Regions from separate parts of the Mammaliicoccus vitulinus genome, predicted to be linked through region 3. Evidence: riboswitches for the same ligand, from Rfam matches in the RefSeq annotation. Region 3 holds a riboswitch; each other region holds the start of a gene.
What was found. A riboswitch is a leader RNA that binds a small molecule or an ion and turns the genes downstream of it on or off. The one in region 3 is predicted to bind thiamine pyrophosphate.
Positions count from the first base shown of each region.

Region 1 (3,290 bases), 1.1 Mb from region 3:
CCGATAATTTTACCTTTAAATTTATTTTTAAATTCAGACACATTGCGATCATCTTGACCAACATGTATCCCATCAGCATTTAATTTTACAGCTAAATCTACATCATCATTTACTATAAAAGGTACTTCATACTTTTTACATAGTTCAAATAATTCTTTAGCGAGCACTTCTTTTTCTAATCCTTTTTTACTATTTTTTCCTTTTTCACGAAACTGAAACATCGTAATGCCACCTATTAATGCTTGCTCAACGACCTTGTATAAATCACCGTTAGGCACATCTTGACTTCCTGCAATAAAATATACTTTCAAAGTATTTATATTGAACATTTATTTCACTTCTTTCACATTCTTTTTCTCTGCTACTTGTTCATCTGTTATTATATTTAATTGGTCTATAAAAGCAATTTGGAATGTTCCAGGTAAATGAGCGCCAGGCTGTTGGCTTGCTAACTCACTTGCAATATTATAAGTTGATAAAGCTTCTTCTAAAAGTTCTATTTTTATAGATTTTTCGTTAGATAAAAATGCAGCTACAACAGCACCTAATAAACAACCTCCACCAGTCACTTTAGTCAACATTTCACTGCCGTTATGCAATTCTATAATTTTATTATTACAGGCAATAACATCTACTTTTCCAGTTAAAATAATTGGTAAATTTAATTGTTGATGTGCTTTTTTGGCGATTTTAACAGCGTCTAAAGAACCATCACTGTCAGTACCTTTCATCGTCGTATCTTCTTCGATAAGTGCCAATATTTCAGATGCATTACCTCGAATGACATCTACAACTTCATCATTTAATAAAGTTGTACAGAAAGTCTTTCTTAACAGTGATGCACCTACTGCTACTGGATCTAGAATAACTGGCACGCCATGTTCGTGCATAATTGCAGCATACTCTTTCATATCATATGCTTTATTTGTTGTAATCGTGCCGATATTAATTAAAAAGGCACCAGCTGCTTTTGAAAATTCTTCTGCTTCATCAGGTTCTTCACTCATAGCAGGACTAACACCTAACGATATTAATCCATTCGCCGTAAAATTCTTAACTACATCATTTGTATAACAAACGATTAATGGACTGTTTTCTCTTATTTGTTTTAGTTTACTCATAATCTAATCCCTCGATTTTTTGATATGCAAAGTGATTTACTGGTCCTCTGCCTTTACCGATTTCAGGCGTGTGTTTAATTGCTAAAGTAATAAATCTCTTTGCTACTTCCACCGCTTCTTCTATGGCATGACCTTTCGCTAACTCCGCAGTTATTACAGCACTGAAAGTACATCCTGTGCCATGCGTATGTTTTGTACTAAATCTTTCACTTGTCCAAGTTCTCATGCCATTATTTGTGAATAAATAATCAATTGCATCACCTTCTAGATGTCCACCTTTTATGACGACTCCTTTAGATCCAATTTCATTTAAGAAAAAGTCACCAGCTTTTTTGATTTCCTCTTCAGTTTGAATTTTAAAACCAGTAATGTCTTCCGCTTCAGGAATATTTGGTGTAACGACAGTAGCTTTAGGTAATAATATTTCCTGCAATTTACGCTTACCTTTATCATCCATCAATGAATCACCGCTTTTAGCAACCATTACTGGATCAATAACATATGGTTTACCCGATTGTTCTATAAACGGTTTGATGACGTTCATCATATCTTCTGATGCTATCATACCTGTTTTAATAGCGTGTGGCGCTTCATCATCGAACACACTCTTTAACTGACTTTCTATAACTTCAACAGGTAAATGGTAAACATCTTGAACCCCTAATGTATTTTGGGAAACTATACTCGTTGCTACGGCCATACCATAAACACCAGAAGCTTGAAAAGATTTTAAATCAGCCATTATACCTGCTCCACCTGTTGGATCAGTACCAGCTATTGTTAATGCTATGTTTGGTTTTTTCATGCTATTCCACCTCAAATTTATTTTTTAATAATTTATTATATCTCTACATAGTTATTGTTTAGTTCATAAAAAAATGACCTCTTTTGTAAAAAAGAAGTCAATTAAGTGTATAACATACGTTAATTGACTACTTTCCTACGTTGGCATTATCCAAATCAGGTGTTAAGGGACTGATTAATATCATCTCAGCCAACAGGCGCCCCTAGTAGTCATTTATCTATTTAGTTAATTTAAGATTATCAAATTGAAGCTACACGGTCAAATTAAAAAATCGCCTAGGATATTTCCTAGACGATTGGATTAATACATATTAAGTCACTTTGAATTAAAGTGTATGGCTTACCACCAGTTATTTTGAGAACGGAATGCTAATGCAGCATCTACTGAACCATAACGTTGTTTCGCGTAGTTTAACATACCTTTAGTTTGTTGTTCTACTGAACCAGTTCCCCAACCTTCTTTAGTTTGACCAAGACCTCTGTAGCCATTAGGACTTACAGCATTTGGATTACCACTTGATTCAGGTAAAACGATTGTATTCCACATAGCTTCAGTACCACCTGCAGCCAAGAATTGAGCTTTTGTTGATCCACCAGTGCTAGCTGTTGAAGTTTGAGTTGTTCTAACTTTTTGAGCTGGCGCTTGGTAAGATTGTTGAGCTGGTGCTTGGTAGCTTTGCTGTTGAGCAGGCGCTTTATATGATTGTTGCGCTGGTGCTTTATATGATTGTTTAGGTGCTTGATAGCTTTGTTGTTGAGCTGGTGCTGCAACTTGTTCTTGAGCTTGTTGAACTGGCGCTTGTTGAGCTACTGGCGCTTGAGCTGGCTCAGCTGATTGAGCAGGCGCTTGTAATGATAATTTTTGTCCAACGATGATTAAGTCTGAAGATAAGTTGTTCCATGCTTTTAATTGAGATACTGTTACATCATATTTAGATGCAATTTTACCTAAAGTATCTCCTGAAACTACAGTATATTCTGTAGTTGATGCTGAAGCTGCTTTAGCTTCGTTAACTTTGATGACTTGGTTTGGTAAAATCAAGTTAGATTTTATACCATTTTCTGATTTAATAGCACTTACTGAAGTACCATATTGTTGTGAAATACTAAATAAAGTATCACCAGATTTAACTGTATGAGTTGCTGCATCAGCTGTAGCTGTTACCCCTGTAGTAACTGCAACTGCCGCTGTTGAAACTGCTAATAATTTTTTCATGATTGAATGTTTCCTCCTGTAAGGTTTTCACTTTTTATATGATTTTTACTTTCTAAACTATACCATTTTTTTTATTGTCATAGGTTACAGATATATGAAAAAACATCATTGAATATTACAGTTAGATTACAACAATTTTCAGACTTTAT
Region 1 covers NZ_CP118974.1:727,594-730,883, reverse strand. Annotated here, with positions in the region: gene thiE (thiamine phosphate synthase) at 1-329, opposite strand, end outside; gene thiM (hydroxyethylthiazole kinase) at 330-1,121, opposite strand; gene thiD (bifunctional hydroxymethylpyrimidine kinase/phosphomethylpyrimidine kinase) at 1,114-1,926, opposite strand; TPP riboswitch at 2,042-2,140, opposite strand; partial or broken gene PYW35_RS13290 (aggregation-promoting factor C-terminal-like domain-containing protein) at 2,266-2,538, opposite strand.
Region 1: it holds a riboswitch for thiamine pyrophosphate, as region 3 does, so the genes downstream of both, thiD (bifunctional hydroxymethylpyrimidine kinase/phosphomethylpyrimidine kinase) here and PYW35_RS09215 (ECF transporter S component) in region 3, are expected to answer to the same signal.

Region 2 (3,290 bases), 1.1 Mb from region 3:
CATGCAAGAAATCAGATATTTAGACAAATTGGTTGATGAGCTAGCAAGAGGAAAGAAGAAGGAGAACATATTTAGAAAAGAGAAGTAATTCAACTATGTATTCTATTAAAAGTTATGAAAATAAAACAAATTAGCCTTCTTACTGAATGCGTTCTTTATCAAACACCACGGATATAGAGTGCGCATTGATGATATAGAACATTATTTATCAGGATATGTACAGTATCAGAAGGTGTTTAAATGATATTAACCGACTCAAATAGCTGTTTCACTATGATATTGCTATCATCTTTTTAATGGTATAAAATATTGTAAAAATAACAATATTTGGTTGAAAAGGAATGGTAATGAACGTGATTTCTGCGAATAGTATTATTGCTAAAATGAAAAATCAAAAGATTAATTATGACAAAGTGATGCGTAAGATGATTAATGAATGGCAACGTAGTGATAAGCGACCGAGCATTTTAATTCATAGTTGTTGTGCACCTTGTAGTACATATACGTTAGAGCTTTTAACGCAATATGCGGATGTGGCCATATATTTTGCGAATCCTAATATTCATCCTAAGCGTGAGTATGAAAGACGAGCAAAGGTTCAAGAAGATTTTGTTGAGCGTTTTAATGAACGGATGAATACGAACGTGAAATATATTGAAGCGCCTTATGAACCTCATAAATTTATGAAGATGGTTAAAGGCAAAGGTTTAGCTGAAGAGAATGAAGGCGGATTGAGATGTACGGCTTGTTTTGAAATGCGTTTAGAACTTGTAGCCGAAGCTGCTGCGAATCTTGGATATGATTACTTTGCCAGTGCTTTAACATTGTCTCCTAAGAAAAATGCACAATTGATTAATGAATTGGGGATGGAAGTGCAAGATATTTTTCATGTCTATTATTTACCTAGTGATTTTAAGAAGAATAAAGGTTATGAAAGGTCTATAAAGATGTGTAATGAATATGAAATTTATAGACAGTGTTATTGTGGTTGTGTGTTTGCAGCGATGAAACAAGGTATTGATTTTAAAGAAGTTAATCAAAATGCTAAAGCTTATTTAGAATCATGTAGTAAGAGTTGTTTATAATTTTGTTTGCAAATGAATCTTAAAACCGATATGTTGTAGGTGAATGAAAATTAAATATAATAAGCAATAAACCACTGGAAGTGCCTTTTAAATGGCTGAGATTAAAGTGAGACTTTAAAATTCCTTGAACCTGATCCAGCTTGTACTGGCGTAGGAAAGTGGCGTATCTTTAGTTGAAGTTTAAGTTGACGCTATTTTCTTATTGAAAATAGTGTTTTTTTTATAAAAAAGGAGGATAAAAATGAAATTTACAGATAGCGTATTTAAAAGAGTTGAACCAATATGGGAATCTTATATGAAACATCCGTTTATTCAAGGACTAGGCGATGGGACACTTGATGAAGAGAAATTTAAACATTGGCTGAAACAAGATTACGTGTATTTGATTGAATATGCGAGACTATTTTCCATTGGGGCTGCTAAATCAACAGATTTAAAGATGATGACGACTTATGCAGATCTAGCAAACGGTACGTTGCATACAGAAATGGATTTACATCGTAGTTATGCTAAACAATTTAATATATCTGAAGAAGAGCTTGAACAAACAGAACCAGCCCAAACAACAGTAGCTTATACGAGTTATATGTTAAATTTGGCCCAACAAGGTGGAATTGAGAACGTTATAGCTGCAATTTTAACGTGTACATGGAGCTATAGCTATATAGGCTTGAAGTTAGCTGAAATTGAAGGTGTAAAGGATCATCCGCTATATGGAGAATGGGTTAATATGTATGCATCTGAAGAATTTAGTACATTTAAAGAAGACTGCATTCAATTAATGGATACAGTTGCAGAAGGTAAGACTGAAGAAGAACTTAATCGTTTAGAAGATATTATTGTAAAGACAAGCTACTATGAATATATGTTCTGGGAAATGGCTGAGAATCTTGAAACATGGCCAGTACCAGTGAAATAAGTTGTTGTTTTGTAAAATCTACGATTTTGTTCGTGCATGCTTGCCTGGGGGTATGGTTCGAGCCTGTAGTCTCTCTCATACTATTCCCCCGGGCGTCAGCACTTTACAAAATCGTGGAGGAATATTTATTTTCATATATTTTTTCGTTAGTTCTTTTAAGTACATGCTGTAAGTTGCAAGACCGACTAAACAAGCAACATAGAAGGCCTGTAAGTTGCAAGACTGACGAAACAAGCAACATAGAAAGCCTGTAAGTTGCAAGACCGACCAAACAAGCAACATAGAAGGCCTGTAAGTTGCAAGACTGACGAAACAAGCAACATAGAAAGCCTGTAAGTTGCAAGACCGACCAAACAAGCAACATAGAAGGCCTGTAAGTTGCAAGACCGACCAAACAAGCAACATAGAAGGTCCGAAAGTTGCAAGACTGAGTAAACAAGCAACATTCAGCCCCCGACTCAACTCAAAATAAATAACAACTCATTGCACTGATTTATTCAGCTAGAAATGAGTTGTTATTTTTTACAAAATCGTTATCATTACAAAATCGAATTATGAGTACAAAAAAAGACACTTCGTATAATTTAATAAACAATTTTTAATATGCATATAAATATTTAAAGGATGGATAGTTTATGAATTTGTGTACCATCACTATTGAAGTTCTTTTCGTCTAACCAATGCTCATATTGTTGTTTAATATTTGGCCATTCTTTATCTATAATAGAGAACCAATCTGTATCTCTATTTCTACCTTTATATACTAACGCTTGTCGAAAAGTACCTTCATATGTAAATCCTAATCTCTTTGCTGCGCGTTTAGAAGGGTCGTTTAAACTATCACACTTCCATTCATATCGTCTATATCCTAATGTTTCAAATACGTATTTAGCGAGTAAGTACTGAACTTCAGTAGCAATGCGTGTTCTTTTTAAAAGAGGTGAATAATGGATATGGCCAACTTCAATAGATGAAGCTTTAGTATTAATACGTAGCAGTGATATTATACCTAAAGCTTTGTCAGTAGTTTTATCAACTATCGCAAAGAAATAAGGATCTTCGGAATGGATACGATTATTAATTAAAGTACTAAATTCATCTTTATCGTGAATTGGTTCATTTGGTAAGTAAGTCCAATTTAGATCATTATCTGTGTCACATAACAATTCAAATAAATCGTCTAGATGACTCGTATTTAAATGCTCTAATTTACTATATTTGCCTTCAAGCATTTCAATGCTCGGTTTATCAGCTTGTTGAAAAGATTGAACGGCGTCACCAATAGG
Region 2 covers NZ_CP118974.1:326,206-329,495, forward strand. Annotated here, with positions in the region: gene PYW35_RS01515 (DUF2200 domain-containing protein) at 1-88, shown strand, start outside; gene PYW35_RS01520 (epoxyqueuosine reductase QueH) at 354-1,085, shown strand; TPP riboswitch at 1,152-1,259, shown strand; gene tenA (thiaminase II) at 1,327-2,004, shown strand; gene PYW35_RS01530 (GNAT family N-acetyltransferase) at 2,622-3,290, opposite strand, start outside.
Region 2: it holds a riboswitch for thiamine pyrophosphate, as region 3 does, so the genes downstream of both, tenA (thiaminase II) here and PYW35_RS09215 (ECF transporter S component) in region 3, are expected to answer to the same signal.

Region 3 (3,290 bases):
ATGTGCTCATCTTTATATTTAATTTGTCCCTTATACTTTATAAGCTGCATAAGTGACTCTAAAAAGGTGGTCTTTCCAGCACCATTTTCTCCTGTAAGCGCAATCCACTCGCCTCTATATATAGACAAGTTATCTACATGGAATAAGTTCTTGTGCTTGCGCAGTATATCTAAATGATTAATATTTAATAATGTTTCTTGTGTAGAAGGTATTTCACTTAACTTTGGCGCGTAATGCCAAGAGTTTGGATGCCACACACCATAGTCATTTAGAACATCCGTATGATTACGTAATATATCATCAGGTGTACTATCGTGTGTGATTTCTCCGTGCTCGTTCATCACAATTACTCTGTCTACATAATTCCAAATATAGTCTACTTTATGCTCTACAATCACTACAGTTTGATTTTGCCAATTTTGCATAATTAAATCCCATAGCTGCGTTGTAGATTGATGGTCAAGCATAGCAGTAGGTTCATCTAGAAATAATGTACTCGTATCTTGTAACAATATAGAAGCAATGGCTAATTTTTGTTTCATGCCTCCGCTTAAACGGTTGATTTTCAATGAAGGATCAGCATTTAAATTTACTTTATTCATTGCTTCAATAATTAACTTATCCATCTCAGTAGGTGGAATATTCATGTTTTCCAACACGAAGGCTAATTCTTCTTTAATTTCTGGCATACAAAATTGTGTATCGGGATCTTGGAATATAACGCCAGGAAGGGTATCTATTTTTTTAGAATCGACTTTCATTGGAATATCCATTGATCTCGGAATAATGCCACTTAAAACATTTAATAACGTGCTTTTTCCTGAACCACTAGGTCCTAATAAAAGTACTTTTTCTTTATCGTTAATTTGAATATCTAAATTTTTGAAAATAATGCGTTTATCGTCAGGATACTTAAGTCTTAAATTTTTTAGTGATAACAATTGGCTAACTCCTATAATAAGTCATAATCTTTTTTAGATGCTGGTCTAAACAACTTAGTGACACCAGTTTGGTCAAGTGCTCTTACAATCGCATATCCTAATGCGCCACCTACAATCGCGCCACTCAATATTCTAATTGCGAACATTAAGATTACATTCCATAATGCAACATCACTTAAATAATTATAGAACCAATCAATAGGTAGTGTGATAATACCAGCAGTCATCCCAGCTACAACAGCAACAGATAACTTTCTCGTTTTATAACGAACTGCCAAAAAGACAATTTCGCAAGCTAAACCTTGAAGTAATGCATAGATAAATGTAGGGATATCAAATTGTCCCATTACAATTGTTTCACCAGCACCTGCAGCAAATTCAGCAAGTAATGCGACACCTGGTTTTTGAATTATTAAATACGTTACAATTGCTGCAATAAACCAAAGGCCATATACTGATTGTTCTAAATGTAATCCTAAAGGTTTTAAAATTTCATATGGAATCCATAAAAATTTATAAATGATTGCAAATAACGCACCAATCAATACCGTAACTAGAATATCAGACAAAGTTAATCTTTTTGACATGTTATATATCTCCTTTTTTATAAAAAAATGTGCACTCCTATATCTAAATAGAAGCGCACAAAAATATTGTTATCATTTAAAATGAATATTATATGATTTACGAACACTTTCCTACGCTAGTATCATCTAGATCAGGTACAAAGGGTTCAGACCTTTTCATGTCTGTCTCAGTTTTTAAACACCCCTAGTGCAGTTATTAAATTGTTAACACTACGATAAGTCTTATCATACCTTTTGTCAATAGGTTATAATAAACGTGAAATCTATTTTTTTAAAAGAATGAGTTGATTATAAGCATAATAAAATCCTCCATGAAATGAAGTATTCATTTACGATGGAGGATTATTATACAGATGAGGGAAATAGATTATTCGAAAGTATCTTGAATATTATCTTTTGTTTCGTCTTGTCCTTTTTTATCATCTTTTTTATGATCTTGTTCCTTTTTCTTAGCTTTTTCTGCTTCGTCTTTATGTTTATCGTTTTGAGTCATGATAACACTCCTTTAAAATGTATGATATTATTATATACCCAACTACGTATGAGTTTTAAACTTCTTGCTAGTACTTGGGACCGATTTTCAATATAATTAAAGACAATTGAAAACGAAACAATTATAATGTTCAATGAGGTGAAGAACATGTCTATAAAGAAAAAAAGCTGGGAAGTTCATTTTAGTCGTATTATAGGTATATTCATTTTAATTACAGGATTACTTATATTATTTAATGCGCCACGTATTAAAGATTATAATATCAAAGATTCAAATGATATCCATATAAGAAATATTTGGGACTTTTTTGTAGCTTTTTTTGATGAACTGGTTAGAATAATGCACCATTATATTGGTGGTTTTCCAGTGATAGCAGCAATCATAATTTTATTGATTGGTATTTTTGTTTTACTTATTGGACGTACTTTAAGAAGAACGACGAATTATGATTACGATATTTCTATATTTTATATAGGACTAACGATCTTATTAATGATTGTCATTATGATGACGATGTTTCAAGTTTACAGTTTTGCATCATTCTTATTTATCATTCCATTTAGTATTCACGTGGGATATGTTGTTTATAAAAATGAACTGAACCCGATGAATCGTAAAAAACATTATTTATGGATTATCATTTCATATGGTATGTGTTATTTCATTTCACAATTTGCAATGAACCATAATATTGATGCTGCAAATGTAAAACCTATAGATGTAATGAGTATTAATTTATTCTTTATATTATTATGGTGTTTTAGCCAAATGTCCGTTTGGATTAGTTTATATTTAAGAAGATCATTACCAGTAAGTGATGAAGATGCAGAAATGATTATTGATGAAAAATACTCAAGAGTAAAAAATAATCGACTAACGCGTAAAATATTTAGTATGTCTCAAGGTTTTTATCAGAAACTACAAACTTTCAAACAAACAACTTTAGAGAAATTCAATTCTGAAGAGGCTATTGCTAAACGAAAAAAACGTAATGAAAAATGGAAAGAAATGATTAGAATAGAAGACGATGACATTCCTAAATGGATGAGAAGACCTAAATGGTTAAAGAAAAGCTATATAGAATGGATTAGTACAGCTATTTTATTCTTATTTACATTTATTGAATTTAATAATCGTAACGGTTTGTTCTTGTCAGGTGAATGGAAATTATCACAAATACAATATGTGTTCGAATGGTTAACATTGTTTATTTTAATGTTACTCATCATTTTATATGCATACTTTAATTACACGACAAACTACAAGAAT
Region 3 covers NZ_CP118974.1:1,820,350-1,823,639, reverse strand. Annotated here, with positions in the region: gene PYW35_RS09220 (ABC transporter ATP-binding protein) at 1-941, opposite strand, end outside; gene PYW35_RS09215 (ECF transporter S component) at 953-1,528, opposite strand; TPP riboswitch at 1,620-1,724, opposite strand; gene PYW35_RS09210 (hypothetical protein) at 1,896-2,021, opposite strand; gene auxA (lipoteichoic acid stability factor AuxA) at 2,169-3,290, shown strand, end outside.